One region of the Salinarimonas sp. NSM genome, then DNA from elsewhere that is predicted to be linked to it. Evidence: predicted binding sites of a transcription regulator. Region 1 holds the regulator's gene; each other region holds the start of a gene.
What was found. The regulator PhoB, encoded in region 1, activates phosphate uptake and scavenging genes when phosphate is short. The targets are predictions, from matches to a motif close to TGTCATNNANCTGTCAT.

Region 1 (5,896 bases):
CTGAACGGCTACCGCGCCTTCACGCAGACGCAGATCGCGCTCGAGATCTTCGTCGATCCGGGCGCCGTCGATGCGGCGGACCCGAGCGACGGCGAGTATCGCGAGCTGATCACGGCCACGCTCGCCGGGGTCCTGCCCGGCGTCGACGCGGCGGAACTGCGCGCCGCGCGCGACATCCTCACCCGCAACGCGCACTTCATCCTGCGCGACTACGTGGTGGCGAACCCGAGCGTGATCGGGACCACGATCCGGCTGGCGATCCCGGCCTCGGACCCCTACGACCAGCTCGCCAAGGGTCTCGTCGAGCGGGACTCCGACGAGGGCCGCCGCCGCGTCGACGATCGGGGGATCGCGCTCTTCGACCGGCTGGCGGAGCAGGGCCTCGTCGCGCAGCGGTTCAACTCGGCGCTGTTCTTCAACGCCGACAGCCGCTTCCCCGAGCTCGCCGGCCTCTCCGGCGCCGTGGTCGGCTCGTTCTTCGCGCTCGCGGTGTGCTTCATCCTCAGCTTCCCGATCGGCATCGCCGCGGCGGTCTACCTCGAGGAGTTCGCGCCGAAGAACAAGTGGACCGACGTCATCGAGGTGAACATCAACAATCTCGCCGCGGTTCCCTCGATCGTCTTCGGCCTGCTCGGCCTGGCCGTCTTTCTCGGCTGGTTCGGCATGCCACGCTCGGCGCCGCTCGTGGGCGGCATGGTGCTCGCGCTCATGACGCTGCCGACCATGATCATCGTGACGCGCGCGGCGCTCAAGGCGGTGCCGCCCTCGATCCGCGAGGCGGCGCTCGGCGTCGGTGCCTCCAAGCACGAGGTGGTGATGCACCACGTCCTGCCGCTGGCGCTGCCGGGCATCCTGACGGGCACCATCATCGGCCTCGCCCAGGCGCTCGGCGAGACGGCGCCGCTGCTCCTCATCGGCATGAACGCCTTCATCACGAGCCCGCCGGGCGGGCTGCTCGACCCGGCGACGGCGCTGCCGACGCAGATCTTCATCTGGGCCGACAGCCCGGAGCGCGGCTTCGTCGCGCGCACCTCCGCCGGCATCCTCGTGCTGCTCGGCTTCTTGATCCTGATGAACCTGATCGCGATCCTTCTGCGCAACCGCCTCGAGCGGAAGTGGTGAGCGAGCGAGGAGACGAGATGACCGCCATGCATGCCCCCACCGCTGCGCCGGATGCCCCGGCGCCCGTTCTCGACAAGCGCGAGACCGTCCGCGTACCGTTGGAGATCGGCAATCCGTCGAAGGTCGACGCCCGCGACGTAAAGGTCTTCTACGGCGCCAAGCAGGCGATCTACGACCTCACGATCGGCATCCCGGAGAAGGCGGTCACCGCCTTCATCGGCCCGTCCGGCTGCGGCAAGTCCACCTTCCTGCGCTGCCTCAACCGCATGAACGACACGATCGACGGCGCGCGCGTCGAGGGCGACATCACGATCGACGGCAAGGACATCTACGATCCCAGCCTCGACGTCGTCACCCTGCGCGCCCGCGTCGGCATGGTCTTCCAGAAGCCCAACCCCTTCCCGAAGTCGATCTTCGAGAACGTCGCCTACGGGCCGCGCATCCACGGACTCGCCAAGTCGAAGGCCGACATCGCGGTCATCGTGGAGGCCTCCCTGCGCAAGGCCGGCCTGTGGGACGAGGTGAAGGACAGGCTCCTCGAGACCGGCACCGGCCTCTCCGGCGGCCAGCAGCAGCGCCTGTGCATCGCGCGCGCCATCGCGGTGTCGCCCGAGGTGATTCTCATGGACGAGCCCTGCTCGGCGCTCGACCCGATCGCCACCGCGCGCATCGAGGAGCTGATCGACGAGCTGCGGCAGAACTACACGATCGTCATCGTCACGCACTCGATGCAGCAGGCCGCCCGCGTCTCGCAGAAGACCTGCTTCTTCCACCTCGGCTATCTCGTCGAGGAGGGACCGACCGACATGATCTTCACCAATCCGCGTGACAAGCGCACCCAGGACTACATCACCGGCCGCTTCGGCTGAGCCGCGCCGCCAGCCCTCGAGGAGACGGACCCATGTCCGAACATACGGTCGCATCGTTCGACGCCGAGCTCCAGGAGCTGCGCCGCTCGATCATGGAGATGGGCGGCATCGCCGAGAAGATGCTCGCCGACGCCACCGTGGCGCTGGTGCGCCGCGACGTGGGCCTCGCCCAGTCCGTCGTCACCACGGACTACCGGCTCGACACGATTCAGCGCGACATCGAGGAGAAGGCGATCCTCACCATCGCCCGGCGCCAGCCGATGGCGATCGACCTGCGCGAGGTGATCTCCGCCATCCGCATCGCTTCCGACATCGAGCGGATCGGCGACATGGCCAAGAACATCTCCAAGCGCACGCTCGCCATCTCCGGCCAGTTCGAGCCGCAGCGCGTCGTGCTCGGCGTCGAGCGCATGTCGGACATGGTGCTCGGCCAGCTCAAGGACATCCTCGACGCCTACACCCAGCTCGACGTCGACAAGGCGCTGGAGGTCTGGCGGCGCGATGGCGCGACGGATGCGCTCTACAACTCGCTCTTCCGCGAGCTGCTCACCTACATGATGGAAGATCCGCGCAACATCACCTTCTGCACGCATCTCCTCTTCTGCGCCAAGAACGTGGAGCGCATCGGCGACCATACGACCAACGTCGCCGAGACCATCCACTACCTCGTCACCGGCCAGCCGATCACCGCCGAGCGGCCGAAGATGGACCGCACGGCCTACGAGACCGGGCAGCCCGCCGACGCGGCGCAGGGCGCCGGCGGGACCTGAGGGAGCGCGAGGCGAGCGACCGATGAGCACGCGTATCCTCGTCGTGGAGGACGAGGAGCCCCTGACGCTCCTCCTGCGCTACAACCTGGAGGCTGAGGGCTACGAGGTCGACGCGGTCGCCCGCGGCGACGAGGCCGAGGTGCGGCTGCGCGAGCAGATCCCGGACCTCGTCCTCCTCGACTGGATGCTGCCCGGCCTCTCCGGCATCGAGCTCTGCCGTCGAATCCGTGCGCGCCGCGAGACCGAGCGCCTGCCCGTGATCATGCTGACCGCCCGCGGCGAGGAGGGCGACCGGGTGCGCGGGCTCGCCACCGGGGCGGACGACTACATCGTCAAGCCCTTCTCCGTGCCCGAGCTGCTGGCGCGCGTGCGCGCGCTCCTGCGCCGCACGAAGCCCGCCCACATCGCCAACACCCTCGTCGCCGGCGATATCGAGCTCGACCGCGAGACCCACCGCGTGCGCCGCGGCGGCCGCGAGCTGCATCTCGGCCCGACCGAGTTTCGGCTGCTCGAGTTCCTGATGCAGAGCCCCGGCCGCGTCTTCACCCGCGAGCAGCTGCTCGACGGCGTCTGGGGGCATGACGTCTACATCGACGAGCGCACGGTCGACGTCCACGTCGGGCGCCTGCGCAAGGCGATCAACACCCGCGAGACGCTCGACCCGATCCGCACCGTGCGCGGGGCGGGCTATTCCTTCGACGAGACCTTCGCCAAGGCGGACGGCGCGCCCGGCGCCTGAACGAGCCGCGCGAGCCGCCCCGCTTGCTCTCCCGGGTTCGGTTTCGTACGTGGTGCGCTGCGAAATGGGTCTGTGGTAGAGCACGTGCGTCGCCGAGCTCGGCCATTAGCGCCCTGACCAGAGGCCCGCACGAGAGGACCACGATGTCGGATACAGCCGCCGCCGGCGCGATCGCAGCGCCCGTCGATTGCCACGTCGAGCGCGTCGTGCTCGTCGAGCACTATACCGACCGGCTCTTCCGCTTCCGCACGACGCGCCCGGCCTCCTTGCGCTTCCGCTCGGGCGAGTTCGTCATGATCGGACTTCCCGGCGGAGAGAAGCCCGTGTTCCGCGCCTACTCGATCGCGAGCCCGAGCTGGGACGACGAGCTCGAGTTCTTCTCGATCAAGGTCCCCGGCGGCCCGCTCACCGAGCGGCTCCAGCGCATCGCCGTGGGCGACGAGATCCTGATCAAGAAGAAGCCCACCGGCACGCTCGTGCTCGACGCGCTCGCGCCCGGAAGGCGGCTGTGGATGCTCTCCACCGGCACCGGCATCGCGCCCTTCGCGAGCCTGATCCGCGATCCCGAGACCTACGAGAAGTTCGACGAGGTGATCCTCACGCAGTCCTGCCGGCGCGTAGCCGAGCTCGCCTATGGCGAGAACACCGTGCGGGCGCTGGTCGAGGATCCGCTGGTGGGCGAGATCGCCGCCCCGCGCCTGACCTTCTACACGACGGTAACCCGCGAGCCGCATCCGCACCCGTTCCGGGTCACGGACGCGATCGAGTCGGGCCGGCTCTTCGCCGACCTGAACGTGCCGGCCCTCGACCCGCAGACCGATCGGGTGATGATCTGCGGCTCGATCGAGATGACGCGCGACTGCCGGGCGCTGTGCACCGCGGCCGGGCTGGAGGAGGGCTCGAACGCCAAGCCCGCCCATTTCGTGGTCGAGCGCGCGTTCGTGGGCTGAGCCTCACCCGCGCTCGATCCCGCTCACGCCATCTCCAGGAAGTCGAGCACCATCGCGGCGGTCCAGCTGAAGCGCTTGCCGCCGAGCGCGCGGCCGTCGAGCGGGTCGAAGTACTCCCCGAAGCCGCTCCTCGCCACGAGCGCGAGGCCGTCGCGCGCGATCTCCGCGGCCGCCTCCGCCCGGCCGTGGCGGGCGAGCCCGTCGGCGACGAGGCGGTTGGCGATCAGCCAGAGCGGCCCGCGCCAGTAGCGCAGGCGGTCGAAGCGCGGATCGGCGGGATCGTGGCTCGGGACGGGGTGGCTCACCGCCGCCCGCAGGCCCGCTAGCCGCGCGACGAGGGCGTCGACGCGCGGATGGCCGGGCTCCAGCGCCATCAGCGGCAGGAGGCCGCCGATCGAGGCGCTCTCGACGAGGGCGCCGGCGGCGCGGTCGTAAGCCGCGTATTGCCCGAGCCCGTCGTGCCAGAGCCCGTCCAGCGCCGCGCGCCCGCGCGCCGCCTGGCTCTCCGCCTCCGCCGCGATCTCCGGCGCGTCGAGCGCCCGCGCCATCGCCGCGAGATCCTCCGCCGAGCGCGTGAGGATCGCGTTGAAGCCGGGGTCGACCACCCGGAACGGCGAGGCGTCGTGCAGCGCCGCCTGGTTCCAGCCGAGCCGGCGGAAGCGCTGCACGAGCCAGAGATAGCGGTCGTACTCCTCCTTGGTCGGGCGCTGCGCGGCGTCGACGTGGGTCGTGTCGCGGCGCACGTAGCTGCCGATGCCGTCCGTGGGCACCCGCGCGAGCGCGTCGTCCCAGTCGATCGCGTTGTCGCGGCCGCTCTCCCAGGGGTGGAGGATGGCGACGAGGCCGGTCGCCTCCGGGTCGCGGGCGTTCGCGAACCAGCGGTGCCAGGCGGCCACCTTCGGCAGGAGCGCCGCCACCCGCGGCGCGACCATCGCGCCGTCGCGCGCGCCGTCGAGGAGGCGCCGCAGGGCGTAGCCCAGGACCGGCGGCTGGGTGATGCCGCTCGTCGGCGTCGCGCGCGCGGTGCCCCAGACGTCCGGCCCGGGGAAGTAGGTCTCGTGGTCGGCGTGGAAGACGATGTGCGGGACCATCCCGTCCGGCCATTGGTGGGCGACGAGCGTCTCGATCTCGGTGAGCGCCCGGTCCTCGTCCACGTGCGCGAGGCCGAGCGCGACGAGGCAGGAATCCCAGTTCCACTGGAAGGGGTAGAGGCCCTTCGTGGGGATGGTGTAGCCGCCGAGATCGTTCTCCCGCAGGATGGCGCGGGCCTCGGTACGCAGGCGGTCTTCGTCGAGTGCGGGGTTCGTCATGCGGGGCTTCTTCAAGCTGGTGGCTCAGGCGATCGCCGCCTGCGTCTTCGGATCGAACCAGCGCACGCGCTCGGGGCGCGGCGCCAGGGTGAGTGTCTCGCCGGGGCGCACGGGCAAATCGCTCTCGAGCACCGCG
Region 2 (5,896 bases), on a different contig from region 1:
TTTCCCGGGCATCATGTGGCGGCGCTTCCGGGACGCGCTGCCGGAGGATCTCGCCGGCCGCTCCGTCCTCGACATAGGCTGCAACTCGGGCTTCTACTGCGCCGAGATGAAGCGCCGCGGCGCCGGGCGCGTGGTCGGCATCGATTCCGAGCCGTTCTACCTCGCCCAGGCGCGCTTCGCCGCGCAGGTGCTCGGTCACGACAGCGAGTTCCGGGAGATGAGCGTCTACGACGTCGGCGCGCTCGGCGAGCGCTTCGACATCGTGCTGTTCATGGGCGTCGCCTACCATCTGCGCCACCCGCTGCTCGCGCTCGACCTCCTGTGGGAGCACGTCGCCGACGACGTGCTCGTCTTCCAGTCGATGCAGCGCGGGGCGAGCGAGGTGCTCGAGCCCGCCGACGACATGGACTTCTTCGACACGGAGGCCTTCGACGCGCCGGGCTGGCCGAAGCTGCACTTCATCGAGAACCGCTACGCGGGCGACCCGACCAATTGGTGGGCGCCCAACAGCGCCTGCACGCAGGCCATGCTGCGCTCGGCCGGGTTCCGGCCGTTCTCGCAGCCCGAGAAGGAGGTCTTCGTCTGCCGACGCACCATGCGCGCCGAGGGCGCCGCGCCGGTCTACCCGGCGCGCGGGCGCGACGACGCCATCACCGAACGACCGAGGAAGGGACGAGCCGCATGATCGACGCCGCGATGATCTGGAACGAGCCGAACAACAAGTCGCACTGGGACCTCGAGCTCGATCCCGACCTGCGGCTCTTCGCCGAGACCGCGATCGCCGGCGCGCGGGCGATCCGCGACGCGAACGCGGGCGTGCCACGGGTGCTCGGCGGCATGTCGCCGATCGATGCCGGCTTCGTGCGCAACATGGAGGCGCGCGGCGTGCTCGACCACGTCGAGGCCATCGCCGTGCACGGCTTCCCGCTCGACTGGAACCACTGGTCGATCCACGAATGGCCGCGGATGGTGGCCGAGATCCGGGCGCTGACGCATCTGCCGGTCTGGGTGAGCGAGGTCGGCGTCTCCACCTTCGGCGCCGAGGAGGTGCAGGCCTGGGGCCTCGCTCGCACCGCCGAGCTCCTGAAGGGCGAGGCGCCGCGCATCCTGTGGTACTCGCTGTTCGACCTGCCCAAGGCCTGGGGGGCCACCACCCGCCATCGCGAGGCGGAGGGCTCCTCCTACTACCGCCACTTCTACCTGGGCCTCATCCGCGAGGACGGGACGCCCAAGCCCTCGCTCGAGGTCTTCGCACGGCACACGCCCGATCTGGGCTTGTGCCAGTGGTTCCATTTCGAGGATCATCGGCTCGACGACGCGGTCGCCTGGATGCGGCGGCTCGGCGTGCGTCACCTGCGCACCGGTCTCTCATGGGCGGACTGGTATCGCCCGAACGCGCAGGCCTGGTTCGACCGGATGATGGATGCGCTCGCGGAGTTCGACGTGACGGTGACCTTCTGCTTCACGCCCGAGCATCTCGGCATCGCGCCGCACCACACGAGCCCGCCGCTGCGCAACGAGGACTTCGCCGAGTTCTGCCACCTCATGATCGAGCGCTACGCGGCCCGCACGGGCATCGTCCCCGCTGCCGCGGCGCGACGCGCGCCGTTCGACGCCACCGCCGGAGCGGCGTGATGGCCGGGCGCGCCGACGCGCCGAGCGCGGAGGCGGCACGCGCCTTCCTCGCCGCGCTGGCGGCGTCTCCCGACGCGCCGATCGAGACGCCCGTGATGCTCGTCGTGGCTCATCCCGACGACGAGACCATCGTGCTCGGCGCGCAGATGCCGCGGCTGTCGCGCCTCGAGATCGTCACGGTCACCGACGGCGCGCCCGTCGACGGGCGCGATGCCGCGGCCCAGGGCTTCGGAACGAGCGAGGCGTATGCGCAGGCGCGGCGCCGCGAGCAGGCCGCCGCCGTCGCCCTCGCGGGCATCGGCGAGGAGGCTCTCGGCCATCTCGGCTTTCGCGACCAGACGAGCGCGAACCGCCTGATCGATCTCTGCTCGGTCCTCGCCGCGCTCTTCGCCGCGCGGGCGCCGGAGATCGTCGTGACGCATGCGCTCGAGGGCGGGCATCCCGATCACGACGCCGTCGCCTTCGCGGTCCGCGCCGCGCGCCTGCTCGCCCTTCGCGGCGGCGCGCGGGCGCCCGAGCTCGTGGAGGCGCCGCTCTACCGGCTCGACGGAGAGACCCGCGTCTTCCAGAGCTTCGCGCCCGGCTCCGGCGCGGGGGAGACCGTTCTCGACCTCGACGAGACGCGGCGCGATCTCAAGCGCCGCATGCTCGCCGCGCATGCCACGCAGGCCGCCGTGACGACGCCCTTCGGCCTCTGCGTCGAGCGCCTGCGCCCCGCGGAGCCCGTCGACGTCGACGCGTTGCCGAACGGCGGCGCGCTCCTCTACGAGCGTCGTCCCTGGAACCTCGACGGCCCCGGCTGGCGCGCCGCCGTCGCCACCGCCCGCGAGGCGTTCGACCTGCCGCCGCGCTTCTGACGCATCGCCGGCCGCCTTCCCGCCGCGAGCGAGCCTCCCGACGGCCACGATGTCGCAGCCCATGCCCGGGGACCCGGAAAGGCGAGACGACGCCACCTGCGATAATGCAATACGCCGGCAAATGAAGCGAAAACGTTAGACCACTAAGTATAGTCGTCAAAAAACTGTTACCGAGCCCCAATAGAGCGTGATCGCGCGGCGTTGAGCGCCGCTATCCCGCACGTTCTACAGGATCGGAGACGACCTCCATGTTCCGCACCCTTCTCGCCGGCACGGCCGCCGCCGTCGCGCTCGTCGCCGCCGCTCCCGCCTTCGCCCAGGACTGGAAGCAGGATCTCCCCGTGTTCCGCATCGGCCTGCTCGGCGGCGAGAACGAGGCGGACCGCCTGCGCAACAACGAGTGCCTGATCGAGTCGCTCGGCTCGCGCCTCGGCGTTCCCGTCGAGCTGTTCCCGGCGCCGGACTACGCCGGCGTGATGCAGGGCCTGCTCGCCGACCAGCTCGAGATGTCGTTCCTGGGTGCCTCGGCCTATGCCGGCATCTACCTGCAGGATCCCGAGGCGGTGGAGCCGGTGTTCGTCGGCGCCGAGGCCGACGGGTCGCTCGGCTACAAGTCGGTGATGTACGTGCGTGCCGACAGCGGCATCACCTCGCTCGCCGAGCTCGAGGGCAAGTCCCTCGCCTACGCCGACCCGAACTCGACCTCCGGGTATCTCGTGCCGCGCGCCGAGCTGCAGGCGCAGGGCATCGACGACGAGGCGTACTTCTCCAACGTCGGCTTCGGCGGCGGGCACGAGCAGGCGGTCACCGCCGTGCTCAACGGCCAGTACGACGCGGGCGTCACGTGGGTCTCCGGCATCGGCGATTCGGCCGAGGGCTACACCCGCGGCAACCTGCGTCGCATGATCGACAACGGCCTGCTGAACATGGCCGACCTGCGCATCATCTGGGAGTCGAACCTGATCCCGAACGGCCCGGCGGTCCTGCGCAAGGACATCCCGGCCGAGGTGCGCGAGATCGTCGTCGACTACCTCGCCACCCAGCACGAGACCGATCGCGACTGCTACGTCAGCGTCTCCTTCGGCGACGGCCAGGGCTGGGCGCCGGTCGACCATTCCTTCTTCGAGGGCGTGGTCGCCATGCGCCGCGCGGAGCTCGAAGGCTCGCGCTGATCGTCGTATCCGACGGGACGGACCCTCGCCGCGAGCGGGGGTCCGTCGCGTTCGTCCGGTGCGTGCACAACCGGCCCGAGCCCACCACCCCGCGAGGACGTCATGCTCGAATTCAAGGCGCTCACGAAGCGCTTCAACTCCAACGTCGCCGTCGACGCGGTCACCCTGACCATTCCCCAGGGTCAGATGGTCGGCGTCATCGGGCGCTCCGGCGCGGGCAAGTCGACGCTCCTGCGCATGATCAACCGGCTGAACGACCCCTCCGGCGGCGCGCTGCTCTACAAGGGCGTCGACGTCGCGAAGCTCGAGGGCGCGGCGCTGCGCAAGTGGCGCTCCGACTGCGCCATGGTGTTCCAGCAGTTCAACCTCGTCGGGCGGCTGAACGTCATCACCAACGTGATGACCGGGCGCCTGCACGAGCACGGCCTCGTCTCCTCCATGCTGCAGATGTTCTCTGCCCGCGAGCGCGCCTTCGCGATCCGTGCGCTCGATCGGCTCGGCATGGCGCACACGGCGCTCCAGCAGACGGATACGCTCGCGGGCGGACAGATGCAGCGCGTGGCCATCGCCCGCGCGCTCGTCCAGGAGCCGGAGATCCTGCTCGCCGACGAGCCGATCGCCTCACTCGACCCGCTCAACGCCAAGGTCGTGATGGACGCGCTGCGCGCCATCAACGTCGAGGACGGCCTCACCGTCATCTGCAATCTGCATACGCTCGACACGGCGCGCGCCTATTGCGACCGCATCATCGGCATGCAGGGCGGGCGCGTCGTGTTCGACGGCGCCGCGTACGAGCTCACCGACGAAGCCGCCCGCGAGATCTACGGCGCCGAAGCGGGCGAGGCCTTCCAGGAGGGCCTGACCTCGACGTCGCTCGGCGGTCACTCGCGGCCGGCGCCGGCGCCCGTGCGTGCCGCGGCCGTGGGCTGACGCGATGTCCGCGCACGCGCTCGCCTCCTCCGCCGCCGGGCCGGACGCACCCGACGCCGTCGCCCTGTTCGAGACGCATCGCAAGGCGCTGATCCGCCAGAAGATGTGGACGAACCTCCTGTTCCTGGCGCTCTTCCTCGCGATGCTCGCCTGGTCGATCGACGTCTCACGCTTCTTCCCGGAGCGGCTGGCGCAGGGCGTGCCGCGCATCTTCGAGTATTTCGGCACGATCCTGCCCGGCCTCGAATGGGACAAGCTCTTCCTGCCCCGCGGCGAGGACGGGCGTGCGGTGCCCGGTTCGCTGACGTTCTGGTACTCGGACCTCGACAAGTACCTGCGCCTCATCTTCGAGACGATCCTGATGGCGATCACGGCGACGATCCTCGGCGCCGCGGCGGCCTTCGCGCTCTGCTTCCCCGCAGCGCGCAACCTCGCGCCGAAGGGATGGGTCGGCGTCGCCTGCCGGCGCCTGCTCGAGGTCTTCCGTGGCGTGCCGGAGATCCTGTATGCCCTCGTCCTCGTCTTCGCGGTCGGCATCGGGCCGCTCGCCGGCGTCATCGCCATCGCGATCCACACCGCCGGCGCGCTGGGCAAGCTCTTCGCGGAGGTGAACGAGAACGCCTCGATGCGCCCCGTCGACGGCATCCGCTCGGTGGGCGGCACATGGTTCGAGGAGGTGCGCTACGGCATCCTGCCGCAGGTCCTGCCGAACTTCGCCTCCTACACGCTGCTGCGTTTCGAGATCAACGTGCGCGCCTCCTCGATCGTCGGCTTCGTCGGCGCGGGCGGGATCGGGGCCGAGCTCAACCACGTGATCAGCTTCTTCTCGGACGACCGCGTGCTCGCCGTGCTGATCCTCGTCGTGCTGACCGTGACCTGCATCGACCTGATCTCCGAGCGCGTACGCCACGCCTTCATCGGGCTGGAGAACCTGAAATGAGGACGTTCACCCTCGCCGCCATCGGTCCCGCCGAGATCGAGGCGGCGCGCGCCGACAACCCGAAGGCCTTCGGCGACCCGCGCAGGCGCGCCCTCGTCGTCGGCTCGTGGGCCGTGATCCTGGGCTACCTGCTCTACTCGCTGTGGCTGTTCGAGTTCTGGAAGCTGTTCGCGTCCTCCGAGAACGCCCTGCGCATGATCACGCGCATGTTCGTCTGGCAGGGCATGGACACCTGGATGTACGCCCAGATCTACACGGGCATCGCGGAGACGATCGCGATGGCCTTCCTGGGCACGCTGCTCGCGACCATCCTCGCGCTCTTCATCGCCTTCGCGGCGGCGCGCAACACGATGCCGCTGTTC
Region 3 (5,896 bases), on a different contig from region 1:
TCTGGGTCAACACGCTCGGCACGTTCGATCAGCTCTGGCTGACCGCGTTCCACTTCGCCGGCTTCGCCTTCCTCTGCGCCTTGCGGTATCCGCTGGTGCGCACCCGCTCGCCCCGCGCGACCCGCGCCGTCCTCGTCTTCGACGTCGCCTTCGGTCTCGTCGTGGCGATCGCGACGCTCTGGCTGATCTCGAACCAGAACGCGATCTACGACCGCGGCGTGAAGCTCTCGCAGCTCGACTACGCGCTCTCGTTCATCGTGATCGGCGGCGCCATCGAGCTCACCCGCCGCGCGACGGGGCTGATCATCCCGATCCTCATCGTGATCGCCCTGACCTACGTGGTCTGGTGGGGGCCCGAGGCCCCCGGCGTCTTCCGCTTCGCCGGCCTGTCGCTCGAGACTCTGCTGTTCCGCTCGATCTTCTCCGACGAGGGCATGTTCGGCTCGATCGCGCTGATCTCGGCGACCTTCGTCTTCCTGTTCATCCTGTTCGGCGCCTTCCTCGTGCGCTCGGGCGCGGGAGAGTTCATCATCGACCTCGCCCGCGCGGTCGCCGGGCGCTTCGTCGGCGGCCCGGGCTTCGTGGCCGTGATGGCGTCGGGCCTGACCGGGACGATCTCGGGCTCCGCGGTGGCGAACACCGTGTCCACCGGCGTCATCACCATCCCCTTGATGAAGCGCGCGGGATTCCCGCCCAAGTTCGCGGCCGGCGTCGAGGCCTCGGCCTCGACGGGCGGCGGCCTGATGCCGCCGATCATGGGCGCGGGCGCCTTCGTGATGGCGACCTACACGCAGATCTCATACCTGGAGATCGCCGCCGTCAGCCTCGCTCCCGCGGTCGTGTACTTCCTGGCGGTGGCGTTCTTCGTGCGCATCGAGGCCAAGAAGCTCAACCTCGTCGCCAACGATCCGGATGCTCCGAGCGCCTGGTCGGTGCTGAAGCGGGGCGGCCCGAGCTTCCTCATCCCGGTCGCGGTGCTGATCGGGCTCCTCGTCGCCGGATACACGCCCGTCTATGCCGCCGGCTTCGCCATCGCCGCCTGCATCGTCGCGTCCTGGATCACGCCCAACCGCATGGGCCCGCGGGCGATCCTCGACGCGCTCGCGCTCGGCTCGCAGAACATGATCATGACGGCCGTCCTGCTCGTCGCGGTCGGGCTCCTGATCAACGTCATCGCCATGACGGGCATCGGCAACACATTCTCGCTCATGATCAGCGAGTGGGCCGGAAACAGCCTCCTCATCGCGCTCGTGCTGATCGCGCTCGCCTCGCTGGTGCTCGGCATGGGGCTGCCGGTGACGGCGTCCTACATCGTGCTCGCGACCCTCTCCGCACCTGCGCTGCACGCGCTGATCCAGAACAACGCGCTCATCGACGTGCTCGTCGCCGGCGGCGTGCCCGAGGCCGCGCGCATGACGATGATGCTCGCGGACCCCAACGCGATGACCGCGCTCGCCGCGCCGATGTCACGCGACGCAGCGTCGGCCTTCATCGCGGCGATGCCGCCCGAGGTGCTCACCCTCGTCTACCCGATGGTGCTCGACCCGGTGACGGTGAAGCTCGCGCTGCTCTCGGCGCACATGATCATCTTCTGGCTCAGCCAGGATTCGAACGTGACGCCGCCGGTCTGCCTCACCGCCTTCGCGGCTGCGGCGATCGCCAAGACGCCGCCGATGGCGACGGGCCTGGTCTCGTGGAAGATCGCCAAGGGCCTCTACCTGATGCCCATCCTGTTCGCCTACACGCAGTTCCTCGGCGGACCGCCGCTCGAGGTCTTGCACATCTTCGTCATCGCGACGGTGGGCGTCTACGCGCTGGGCGCAGCGATCGAGGGACACATGGAGGCGCCGCTGAACTGGCCCGTGCGCATCCTCCTCTTCGCCGCCGGCGTGGCGCTGATCTGGCCGAACAACACGATCGTCGAGACGCTCGGCGCCGTCGGCGTGATCGCGATCTTCGTCTGGAACGTGCGGGAGGACCGCAGGCGGCGCCGGCCCGTGCCGGCCGGCGCCTGACGTCGGCTCAGCCGCAATCGGCGACGAGCCCCCTCAGCGCGGGACCCGCGCCGGCGAGCGGGAACGTGCCGGCATCGGCGCCGTCGATCGTCACCGACACCGAAAGCGTCCGTGCCGTGGCCATCGCCGCGACCAGCGGCGTGCGCTTCGGTATTCGCTCCACGCTGGCGAAGAAGGTGCCGTTCCAGCGCATCGGGAGTTCGGTCGCCTCCGCGCCGGCCTCGAAGCGCGCGGTGACGTCCGGCTCGCCCTCGGGACCGGCGACGGCGGCCGAGAGCATGTAGATGCGCAGCGCATCGACGTCGCAGGCCAACGTCAGCGCCTGGCCACGCGCCGGGCTGACGCTGGCGCTGAGCGCCCGTGGGTTGAAGGTCCACGCGTCCACGCCCGGCACCTGGCCGAAGGCCGCGCCGGACGGCAGCGACACGGCCAGCATCGCGGCGATCCCGATGCGCGACGAAACTCCTCTCATGCCTCGCTCCTCTCTCGGTGCCGGATCGGGCCGGCGCGACAGGAATGTCGCTCGCACCACGCGCGCGGCAACAGCGGCATGCGGTCGCGACATCGTCCTGTCGTGGTCGTCCGCTACCCGCGGCGAGATCGGCCGTCGCGACGGGCGGAGGGAGTGCGGGATGGGTGCCGACGAGGAAACGCTCGATCTGCTGGCGGAGATGGAGGCCCTGCGCGACGAGGTCTCCAGCGAGGGGCGGCGGCGGTGGGATGCCTTCCGCGCGGACGTCGACCGCACGCCCTTCGCCGTCGGCGCGCTCAATCTCGCCCATTACCTGGCGCTTCGCCGCCGCGACCACCGCGCGCTCCAGCGCGGGCTGATGCTGCGGGGCCTGTCCTCGCTCGGGCGGCTGGAGGGCCGCGTGCTCGCCACGCTCGACGCCGCCACCGTCGCGCTCGCGGCGCTGGCGGGCGAGGAGACGTGCCGGCACGCGCCGTCGCAGCGGCAGTTCTTCCGCGGCGAGACACGCCTGCGCGCCGCGACGGAGCGCCTGTTCGGTCCCGCGCGCCCGGAGCGCCAGGGGCGCATCCTCGTCACGCTGCCGAGCGAGGCGGCGGACGACCCCGCCCTCGTGGCGGGCCTCGCGCGCGCGGGCGCCGACGCGCTGCGGATCAACTGCGCGCACGACGGCCCGGAGGCCTGGCGCGCCATGATCGCGCATGCCCGCGCTGCGGAAGCCGAGACCGGACGGCGTCTGCGCATCCTCATGGACATCGCCGGCCCGAAGATCCGCACCGGCAGCGTCCTTACGCCGGACGAGCGCGCGCGCGTCGGCGTCGGCGACCGGCTGCTGCTGGCCAGGACCCTCGCCCCAGGCTTCGCGCAGACCTTCCCCTTCCAGGCCACCTGCACGGCGCCCGAGGTGCTGGCCGCCGTCGGCGAGGGCGCGCGGGTCGCGGTCGACGACGGGCGCTTCTCCGGCCGCGTCGTCGCCCGGGCGCACGATGGGCTCGTGGTGGCGATCGACCAGGCGAAGCTCGGGGGCGCCCGGCTGAAGCCGGAGAAGGGGCTCAACTTCCCCGAGACGGCGCTCGCCCTCGACCCGCTCACCGACAAGGACCGCGCCGACCTCGACGTGGTGGCGCGGGACGCCGACCTCGTCGGCTACTCCTTCGTGCAGACCGCGGGCGACATCCGCCGGCTGCAGGCGGAGCTCGCCGCGCGCACGCCCCGCTGGCGCGAGATCGGCCTCGTCGCGAAGATCGAGACGCCCGTCGCCGTGCGGAACCTGCCGGAGATCATGGTCGCCGCCGCGGGGCGGCAGCCCTTCGCGGTGATGATCGCCCGCGGAGATCTCGCGGTGGAGATCGGCTTCGCGCGGCTGGCGGAGATGCAGGAGGAGCTGCTCTGGCTCGCGGAAGCCGCGCACGTGCCGGTCATCTGGGCGACCCAGGTGCTCGAGCGCCTCGTCAAGTCCGGCCTGCCCTCGCGCGGCGAGATGACGGACGCCGCCATGGCGGCGCGCGCCGAATGCGTGATGCTCAACAAAGGCCCGAACGTCGAAGCCGCCATTCAGGCGCTCGACGGCCTGTTCCAGCGAATGGGCGAGCACCAGTCGAAGAAGACCCCGACGCTGCGGGCGCTTCGCACATGGTGAGCGCGGCGCTCCCTCCGCGAGCGCCGCGCCGGCCGGCGCGTCACTGCGCCTCGATCGGCTCCGTCGGCGACACCGGCGTGTCGGCCTGCGGGTCGATCGGCACCGGCGCCGGGGCCGGCTCCTCGATGGCGCCGGTCACCGGCACGTCGCCGGCGTCGTAGCCGTCCATCAGGAAGAAGGCCAAGATCGCGCCGATCACCACGATGGCGCCGATCGCCCAGGCCATCCCCATGCCGGAACGACGCGCGGGCCGCGCCATGCGGTCGTCCCGCGCCTCGGCTCGAGGATGGGTCGCATCGGTGCGCGCCGCGACCGGATCGGCCGGGCGGGCGCCGCGGGTGGTCTCGCCGGGGCGAATCTCGCCGGGGCGCGTGCCGAACGGGTCCGTCGGCGCGGTCGCCGGCAACGGGTCGACCGCACGATCGGTCCCCGTGTGGGGCGTGCGCGGATCGGCGGGGTCGCGTCCATCGTTCGTCGCCATCTTGGCCTCCTTTCGGCTCGAGCGGCGTTGGTGGCGCCTCAACGCCGAACTCGCGAACGGGTTTCGCGGCCGGCGGACGGCGCCTTCGCCGGCATGCGACTTGAAGCGCGCGCGAGAGAGCGCTAACCGTCGCATCGTGCACACGAGGACGGACGAGCCGATGAACGCCCCGATGAACGCCCCCGCCGATCCCAAGAAGCTCATCAAAGGCGCCACCGGCGACTGGGAGGTCATCGTCGGCATGGAGATCCATGCCCAGGTCACGTCGCAGGCGAAGCTGTTCTCCGGCGCCTCCACGGGCTTCGGTGCGGCGCCGAACTCGCACGTCTCGCTCGTCGACGCGGCGATGCCCGGCATGCTGCCCGTGATCAACCTCGAATGCGTCCGCCAGGCGGTACGCACCGGGCTCGGCCTCAAGGCGCAGATCAACCTGCGCTCCATCTTCGACCGGAAGAACTATTTCTACCCGGACCTGCCGCAGGGCTACCAGATCTCGCAGTACAAGCACCCGATCGTCGGCGAGGGCGAGGTCGTGGTCGACATGCTCGACGGCGGGTCCTTCACGGTCGGCATCGAGCGCCTGCACCTCGAGCAGGACGCGGGCAAGTCCATCCACGACCTGCACCCCACGATGTCCTACGTCGACCTGAACCGGTCCGGCGTGGCGCTGATGGAGATCGTCTCGAAGCCCGACATGCGCTCCTCGGAGGAAGCCAAGGCCTACGTGACGAAGCTGCGCACCATCCTGCGCTATCTCGGCACCTGCGACGGCGACATGGAGAAGGGCAGCCTGCGCGCGGACGTGAACGTCTCGGTGCGCCGCCCCGGCGAGCCGCTCGGCACGCGCTGCGAGATCAAGAACGTCAACTCGATCCGCTTCATCGGCCAGGCCATCGAGTACGAGGCGCGCCGCCAGATCGGCATCCTCGAGGACGGCGGCAGGATCGACCAGGAGACGCGCCTGTTCGATCCCGGCAAGGGCGAGACGCGCTCGATGCGCTCCAAGGAGGAGGCGCACGACTACCGCTACTTCCCCGACCCCGACCTCCTGCCGCTCGAGCTCGAGCAGGACTTCGTGGACGGCCTCGCCACCGGCCTGCCGGAACTGCCCGACGAGAAGAAGGCGCGCTTCGTCGCCGACTTCGGCCTCTCCCCCTACGACGCGGGCGTGCTCGTCGCCGATCGCGAGCAGGCTGATTATTTCGAGGCGGTGGCGAAGGGCCGCGACGGCAAGGCCGCCGCGAACTGGGTCATCAACGAGCTGTTCGGGCGCCTCAACAAGGAGGGGCTCG
Region 4 (5,896 bases), on a different contig from region 1:
TGGGTCTGGCGGGGCCGGGGGTACGCCCCCCCGCCCCCCCGCCCGCTACCGTCAGCGCGAGAATTTCTTGTACTTGATCCGGTGCGGGATCGTGCTGTCGATCCCCAGCCGACGCTTCTTGTCTTCCTCGTAGTCCTGGAAGTTGCCCTCGAACCACTCGACGTGGCTCTCGCCCTCGAAGGAGAGGATGTGGGTGGCGATGCGGTCGAGGAACCAGCGATCGTGGCTGATGATGACCGCGCAGCCGGCGTAGTCCTCGAGCGCGTCTTCCAGCGCGCGCAGGGTGTCGACGTCGAGGTCGTTCGTCGGCTCGTCGAGGAGCAGCACGTTCGCGCCGGACTTCAGGATCTTGGCGAGGTGCACGCGGTTGCGCTCGCCGCCGGAGAGCACGCCGACCTTCTTCTGCTGGTCGCCGCCCTTGAAGTTGAAGGCGGCGCAGTAGGCGCGGGAGTTCATCTCGCGCTTGCCGAGGTAGATCACCTCGTTGCCGCCCGAGATCTCCTCCCAGACCGTCTTGTTCGCGTCGAGCGCGTCGCGCGACTGGTCGACGTAGCCGAGCTTCACCGTCTCGCCGACGGCGATCGTGCCGGCATCCGGCGTCTCCTGGCCGGTGATCATGCGAAACAGCGTGGTCTTGCCCGCGCCGTTGGGCCCGATCACGCCGACGATGCCGCCGGGCGGCAGCTTGAAGGAGAGGCCGTCGATGAGCAGGCGATCGCCGTAGCCCTTGGTGAGGCCCTCGGCGTCGATGACGTTCTGGCCCAGGCGCTCGGCGATCGGGATGATGATCTGCGCGGTCGTCGGCCCCTTGTCCTGGGACTTGGCGACGAGCTCCTCGTAGCGCGCGATACGCGCCTTCGACTTGGTCTGGCGGGCCTTCTGCGAGGCGGAGACCCATTCGCGCTCGCGCTCGATGGTGCGCTGGCGCGCCTCGTCCTCGCGGCTCTCCTGGAGGAGGCGCTTCTGCTTCTGCTCCAGCCAGGAGGTGTAGTTGCCCTCGTAGGGGATGCCGCGGCCGCGGTCGAGCTCGAGGATCCAGCCGGTCACGTTGTCGAGGAAGTAGCGATCGTGGGTGACGATCAGGATCGCGCCCGGATAGGAGCGCAGGTGCCCCTCGAGCCAGGCGACGGTCTCGGCGTCGAGATGGTTGGTCGGCTCGTCGAGGAGGAGCAATTCCGGCTGGTCGAGGAGGAGCTTGCACAGGGCGACGCGGCGACGCTCGCCGCCCGACAGCGCGCCGACGTCCGCGTCGTCCGGCGGGCAGCGCAGGGCGTCCATCGCCTGGTCGACCTTCGAGTCGAGGTCCCACAGGCCCTTCGCCTCGATCTCGTCCTGGAGCGCCGTCATCTCGTCGGCGGTCTCCTCCGAGTAGTTCATCGCGAGCTCGTTGTAGCGCTCGAGGATCGCCTTCTGCGCGGCGACGCCTTCCTCGACGTTCTGGCGCACGGTCTTCGAGGCGTCGAGCTGCGGCTCCTGGGGAAGGTAGCCGACCTTGGCCCCCTCGGCGACCCAGGCCTCGCCGTTCCATTCCTTGTCGAAGCCGGCCATGATCTTGAGCAGCGTCGACTTGCCGGCGCCGTTGGGGCCGAGGACGCCGATCTTCGCGTCCGGGTAGAAGGACAGATGGACGTTGTCGAGGACCTTCTTGCCGCCTGAATAGGTCTTCGAGAGACCGCGCATGTGATAGATGAATTGACGTGCCACGGCCGGGGAATCCTGTCGCGAAGGGTTCGGGGAGCGTGCGCGCACGCTTATCAGGGCAGGGTGGCGGCGGCAAGGCGTGCGGACGGACGAGGCCGGCGCGGTCTGCCGCGCCGGCCCGATGCGGGCCATGTCGACGTCAGCCGACGAGGCCGTCGTCCTCGCGCTTGATGGCGATCACCGCCGAGCGCTCCGGGGAGCGGTCGTCGGGCCAGCCGCTGCCGGGGTGCTGGATGCCGACGAACATGGTGCGTCGATCCGCCGACCAGGCGAGACCGGTCACCTCGCAGCCGTTCGGCCCGGTGAGGAAGCGCACGATCTCGCCGGTGACGGGGTCGCCCGCGAGCATCTGGTTGTTGCCCATGCCGGCGAACTCGCCCTCGTTCGAGTCGTCGCCGTCCGTCTGGATCCAGACGATGCCGGTCGTGTCGATCACCATGCCGTCGGGCGAGTTGAACAGGTTGCCCGCGTTGACGTTCGACGAGCCGGCATAGGCGTCCGAATGGACGGAGGGGTTGCCGGCCATCACGTAGAGGTCCCACGTGAAGCGCGCGGAGGCGTGGTCGTCGCCCTCGGGGCGCCAGCGGACGATCTGGCCGTAGCGGTTGGTCTCGCGGGGGTTGACCGCGTTGACCGCCATGACGTCGCCGCCCGCATTGGTGCGGATCGAGCCGTCGTCGTTCCTGGCACCGCGGCGGGAGTTGTTGGTGAGGCAGCAATAGGCCTCCGCCGAGACCGGGTTCGTGGCGACCCATTCCGGGCGGTCCATCGTCGTCGCGCCGACGGCCGAGGCGGCCGTGCGGGAGAAGATCAGGATCTCGGCCGTCTCCATGCCGGTCGTCTCGGGGGTGAGGGCCACCCATTCGCCGGTCTGGTCCTCGTCGAAGCGCGCAACGTAGAGCGTGCCGTCGTCGAGCAGGCCCTCGGTGGAGCCGCCCGGCGTGTAGACGCCGTTCGAGACGAACTTGTAGAGGAACTCGCCCCGCTCGTCGTCGCCCATGTAGACGACCACGCGGCCGTCGGGCGCGAGCACGACCGCCGCGTTCTCGTGCTTGAAGCGGCCGAGCCCGGTGTGCTTGACGGGCGTGCTCGTCGGGTCCGTCGGGTCGATCTCGACGATCCAGCCGTGGCGATGCGGCTCGTTGGGGTTCTTCGACGTGTCGAAGCGCGCGTCGAAGAGCTCGTACTGGTAGCGACCCTCGTCGCCGATGCCGTAGCGGCGATAGCCGGCGAGGACCTTCTCGTCCGCGGAGACCTCCTCGGTCGCGCCGAAGTAGCCGTTGAAGTTCTCCTCGCAGGTCAGGTAGGTGCCCCAGGGGGTCTTGCCCGAGCCGCAATTGTTGAGCGTGCCGAGCACCACGGTCCCGGTCGGGTCGGCCTCCGTCTTCAGCAGGTCGTGCCCGGCGGCGGGGCCGGCGAGGCGCATCTCGGTACGATGATGGATGCGGCGGTTGAAGGGGCTGTCCTTCACCACGGCCCAGCCGTCCGCGCCCTCGGCGATCTCCATGACGGTGACGCCCTGGAGGTTCTGCAGCTTGATCACCTCGTCGGCGGACGTCGCGACCCCCTCGTTCTCCGCGGGCAGGTTCAGGTCCGGGTTGACGTATTCGTGGTTGATGGCGATGAGCTGCCGGCCCTGGAAGGAGAAGGTCTCCATCCCGTCCGTGTTCTCGCCGAACACCGCGTCCGAATTCTCGACCGAACCGCCGCCCTGGCCGACGTCGTAGCCGTCCGCGGCGGAGACGAGCGGATCGCCCCAGGCCGCGAGGATGCGCCAGGAATAGCCGTCGGGCACGTGCACGGCGCCGTCGGTCTGGGCCGGGATCGGCGAGAAGGCGAAGCGCGAGGCCGCCTGCGCCAGAACGGACGGGGAGGAGAGGAGGCCGGTCGCCATCGCGGCCGCGCCCGAGCCGAACGCGAGCACCCCGCCCAGGAATCCGCGGCGGGAGATCGCGCGCTCCACCACGCGGTCGAACCCGCTCTCGGCGGGACGCGGGAAGTGCAGCTCGTCCCACTCGTCCCAGCTGAGCTTCGACTTGTCGATATCGGTCATGACGGCCTCCGGTCTCGGTTGGAACCTTCCTAGGAAGCCGGTGTGAAGGGGGAATGACACCCGCCGAGGTCGCGTGCAGTTCGCCACCGGACCGCGCGACCGCCCGTCATGCGTTCGTCACGTGCGGCGAGGAGGCTTTCGCGCCCGCGCGCCGAGGTGCCGATCGAGTCGCCGACGAAACGAACGCGCGGGCTCGAGGCTTGTCAGCGCGAAGGCGCGCTTCTATCACCGGCCGGGCGTTGCGCCGTCGGTGGCACCGGCACACGGCGCGCCGCTCAACGAGGATGCTCCCGCCATGCGCGTCGCGATGATCGGCTCCGGTTACGTCGGCCTCGTCTCCGGGGCCTGCTTCGCCGACTTCGGCCACGAGGTCGCCTGCATCGACAAGGACCCGGCGAAGATCGCCGCGCTCGAGGCGGGGCGGATGCCGATCTACGAGCCGGGTCTCGAGGATCTCGTGCGCCGCAACGTCGCCCAGGGCCGGCTCGCCTTCGCCACGGACCTGACCGAGGCGGTCGCGGCGGCGGACGCGGTCTTCATCGCGGTGGGCACGCCCTCGCGCCGCGGCGACGGCCATGCGGACCTCTCGTACGTCGTGGCCGCCGCGCGCGAGATCGCCCACGCCATGCGCGGCTATACGGTCGTCGTGACGAAGTCGACGGTGCCAGTCGGCACGGGAGACGAGGTCGAGCGGATCATCCGCGAGGAGCGGCCCGACGCGGAGTTCGCCGTCGTCTCCAACCCCGAGTTCCTGCGCGAGGGAGCGGCCATCGCGGACTTCAAGCGGCCCGACCGGATCGTGGTCGGCGCGGAGGACGCGCGCGCCGCCGACGTCATGCGCGAGCTCTACCGGCCGCTCTACCTCAACCAGGCGCCGATCCTCGTCACCTCGCGGCGCACGGCGGAGCTGACGAAATACGCCGCCAACGCCTTCCTCGCCACCAAGATCACCTTCATCAACGAGATGGCGGACCTGTGCGAGAAGGTCGGCGCGGACGTGCAGGACGTCGCCCGCGGCATCGGGCTCGACAACCGGATCGGGTCGAAGTTCCTGCACGCGGGGCCGGGCTACGGCGGCTCGTGCTTCCCGAAGGATACGCTCGCGCTGATCAAGACCGCGCAGGACGCCGAGTGCCCCGTGCGCATCGTCGAGACGGTCGCGGCGGTGAACGATCAGCGCAAGCGCGCCATGGGCCGCAAGGTGGTCGCCGCCTGCGGCGGTTCGGTGCGCGGCAAGCGCATCGCCGTGCTGGGCCTGACCTTCAAGCCCAATACCGACGACATGCGAGACGCCCCCTCGATCGCCATCGTCCAGGCGCTCCAGGACGGCGGCGCGTCGGTCGTCGCCTACGACCCGGAGGGCATGGAGCAGGCGCGCACCGTGCTCGACGACGTCGCCTACGCGCGCGACCCCTACGCCTGCGCCGAGGGCGCGGATGCGCTCGTGCTGGTGACCGAGTGGGACGCCTTCCGCGCGCTCGACCTGAGACGCCTGCGCCAGATCATGGCCGCGCCGGTGCTCGTCGACCTGCGCAACGTCTACCGCCCCGACGAGGTGCGCGAGGCGGGCTTCGCCTATGCGAGCGTGGGGCGGCCGTGAGGTGCGCAGCGAGTCGAGCGGCTCGCGCTCCGGTCCTATGCTCAACGATATTCCCTCTTGTTGAGCACGAGCGCATGACCCGCGTCCGACGCCGTTCGCCGCTCGCCCACGCGGCCTAGACCGGCCGGGTGATCTCGCCGAGGCGTACCGAGCCGCCCTGGCGCGTGGACCGCGCTGGCGCGAGCGGCCGGAGCGGACGCTCGAGCGCACGCCGGATCTGCGCGCTGCTCGAGGCGCTGCCCTGAACGGGGTCGCGGCACCTCTTGCGCCGCGTCGGTATCGCCTTAAGGTTGCTCACGAGGCCATGATCGCTAGGAGGGTTCGATGGCGGAGGCGTTGCTCGAGGTGATGATCGCAGCGGCGCTCGCGGGCGGGCGCGCGATCCGCGCGGTCGTCGAGGCCGGGGACACCGCCGTGCGGACGAAGGCCGACGCCTCCCCGGTCACGGCCGCGGACGAGGCGGCGGACGCGGCCATCGCGGCGGTGCTCGCGCGGGACGCGCCGGGTATCCCGATCGTCTCCGAGGAGAGCTCGGGCGAGAC

Region 2: the regulator PhoB is predicted to act here: its motif matches at 2,647-2,663, upstream of phnD (phosphonate ABC transporter substrate-binding protein).
Region 3: the regulator PhoB is predicted to act here: its motif matches at 2,575-2,591, upstream of ACTZWW_RS02805 (pyruvate kinase).
Region 4: the regulator PhoB is predicted to act here: its motif matches at 3,859-3,875, upstream of ACTZWW_RS14910 (PhoX family protein).

The regions. Positions count from the first base shown of each region.
Region 1 is NZ_JBQTCJ010000016.1:49,096-54,991, reverse strand. Features, by position in the region: gene pstA (phosphate ABC transporter permease PstA) at 1-1,122, shown strand, start outside; gene pstB (phosphate ABC transporter ATP-binding protein PstB) at 1,149-1,991, shown strand; gene phoU (phosphate signaling complex protein PhoU) at 2,024-2,761, shown strand; gene phoB (phosphate regulon transcriptional regulator PhoB) at 2,784-3,500, shown strand; gene ACTZWW_RS08570 (ferredoxin--NADP reductase) at 3,644-4,450, shown strand; gene ACTZWW_RS08565 (MGH1-like glycoside hydrolase domain-containing protein) at 4,474-5,760, opposite strand; gene ACTZWW_RS08560 (ABC transporter ATP-binding protein) at 5,785-5,896, opposite strand, start outside.
Region 2 is NZ_JBQTCJ010000003.1:14,605-20,500, forward strand. Features, by position in the region: gene ACTZWW_RS02295 (TIGR04290 family methyltransferase) at 1-685, shown strand, start outside; gene ACTZWW_RS02300 (beta-xylosidase) at 682-1,635, shown strand; gene ACTZWW_RS02305 (PIG-L deacetylase family protein) at 1,635-2,492, shown strand; gene phnD (phosphonate ABC transporter substrate-binding protein) at 2,741-3,664, shown strand; gene phnC (phosphonate ABC transporter ATP-binding protein) at 3,767-4,594, shown strand; gene phnE (phosphonate ABC transporter, permease protein PhnE) at 4,599-5,534, shown strand; gene phnE (phosphonate ABC transporter, permease protein PhnE) at 5,531-5,896, shown strand, end outside.
Region 3 is NZ_JBQTCJ010000004.1:7,556-13,451, forward strand. Features, by position in the region: gene ACTZWW_RS02795 (TRAP transporter permease) at 1-2,015, shown strand, start outside; gene ACTZWW_RS02800 (hypothetical protein) at 2,023-2,487, opposite strand; gene ACTZWW_RS02805 (pyruvate kinase) at 2,648-4,123, shown strand; gene ACTZWW_RS02810 (hypothetical protein) at 4,164-4,604, opposite strand; gene gatB (Asp-tRNA(Asn)/Glu-tRNA(Gln) amidotransferase subunit GatB) at 4,777-5,896, shown strand, end outside.
Region 4 is NZ_JBQTCJ010000041.1:62-5,957, forward strand. Features, by position in the region: gene ettA (energy-dependent translational throttle protein EttA) at 52-1,704, opposite strand; gene ACTZWW_RS14910 (PhoX family protein) at 1,841-3,754, opposite strand; gene ACTZWW_RS14915 (UDP-glucose dehydrogenase family protein) at 4,050-5,354, shown strand; gene cysQ (3'(2'),5'-bisphosphate nucleotidase CysQ) at 5,679-5,896, shown strand, end outside.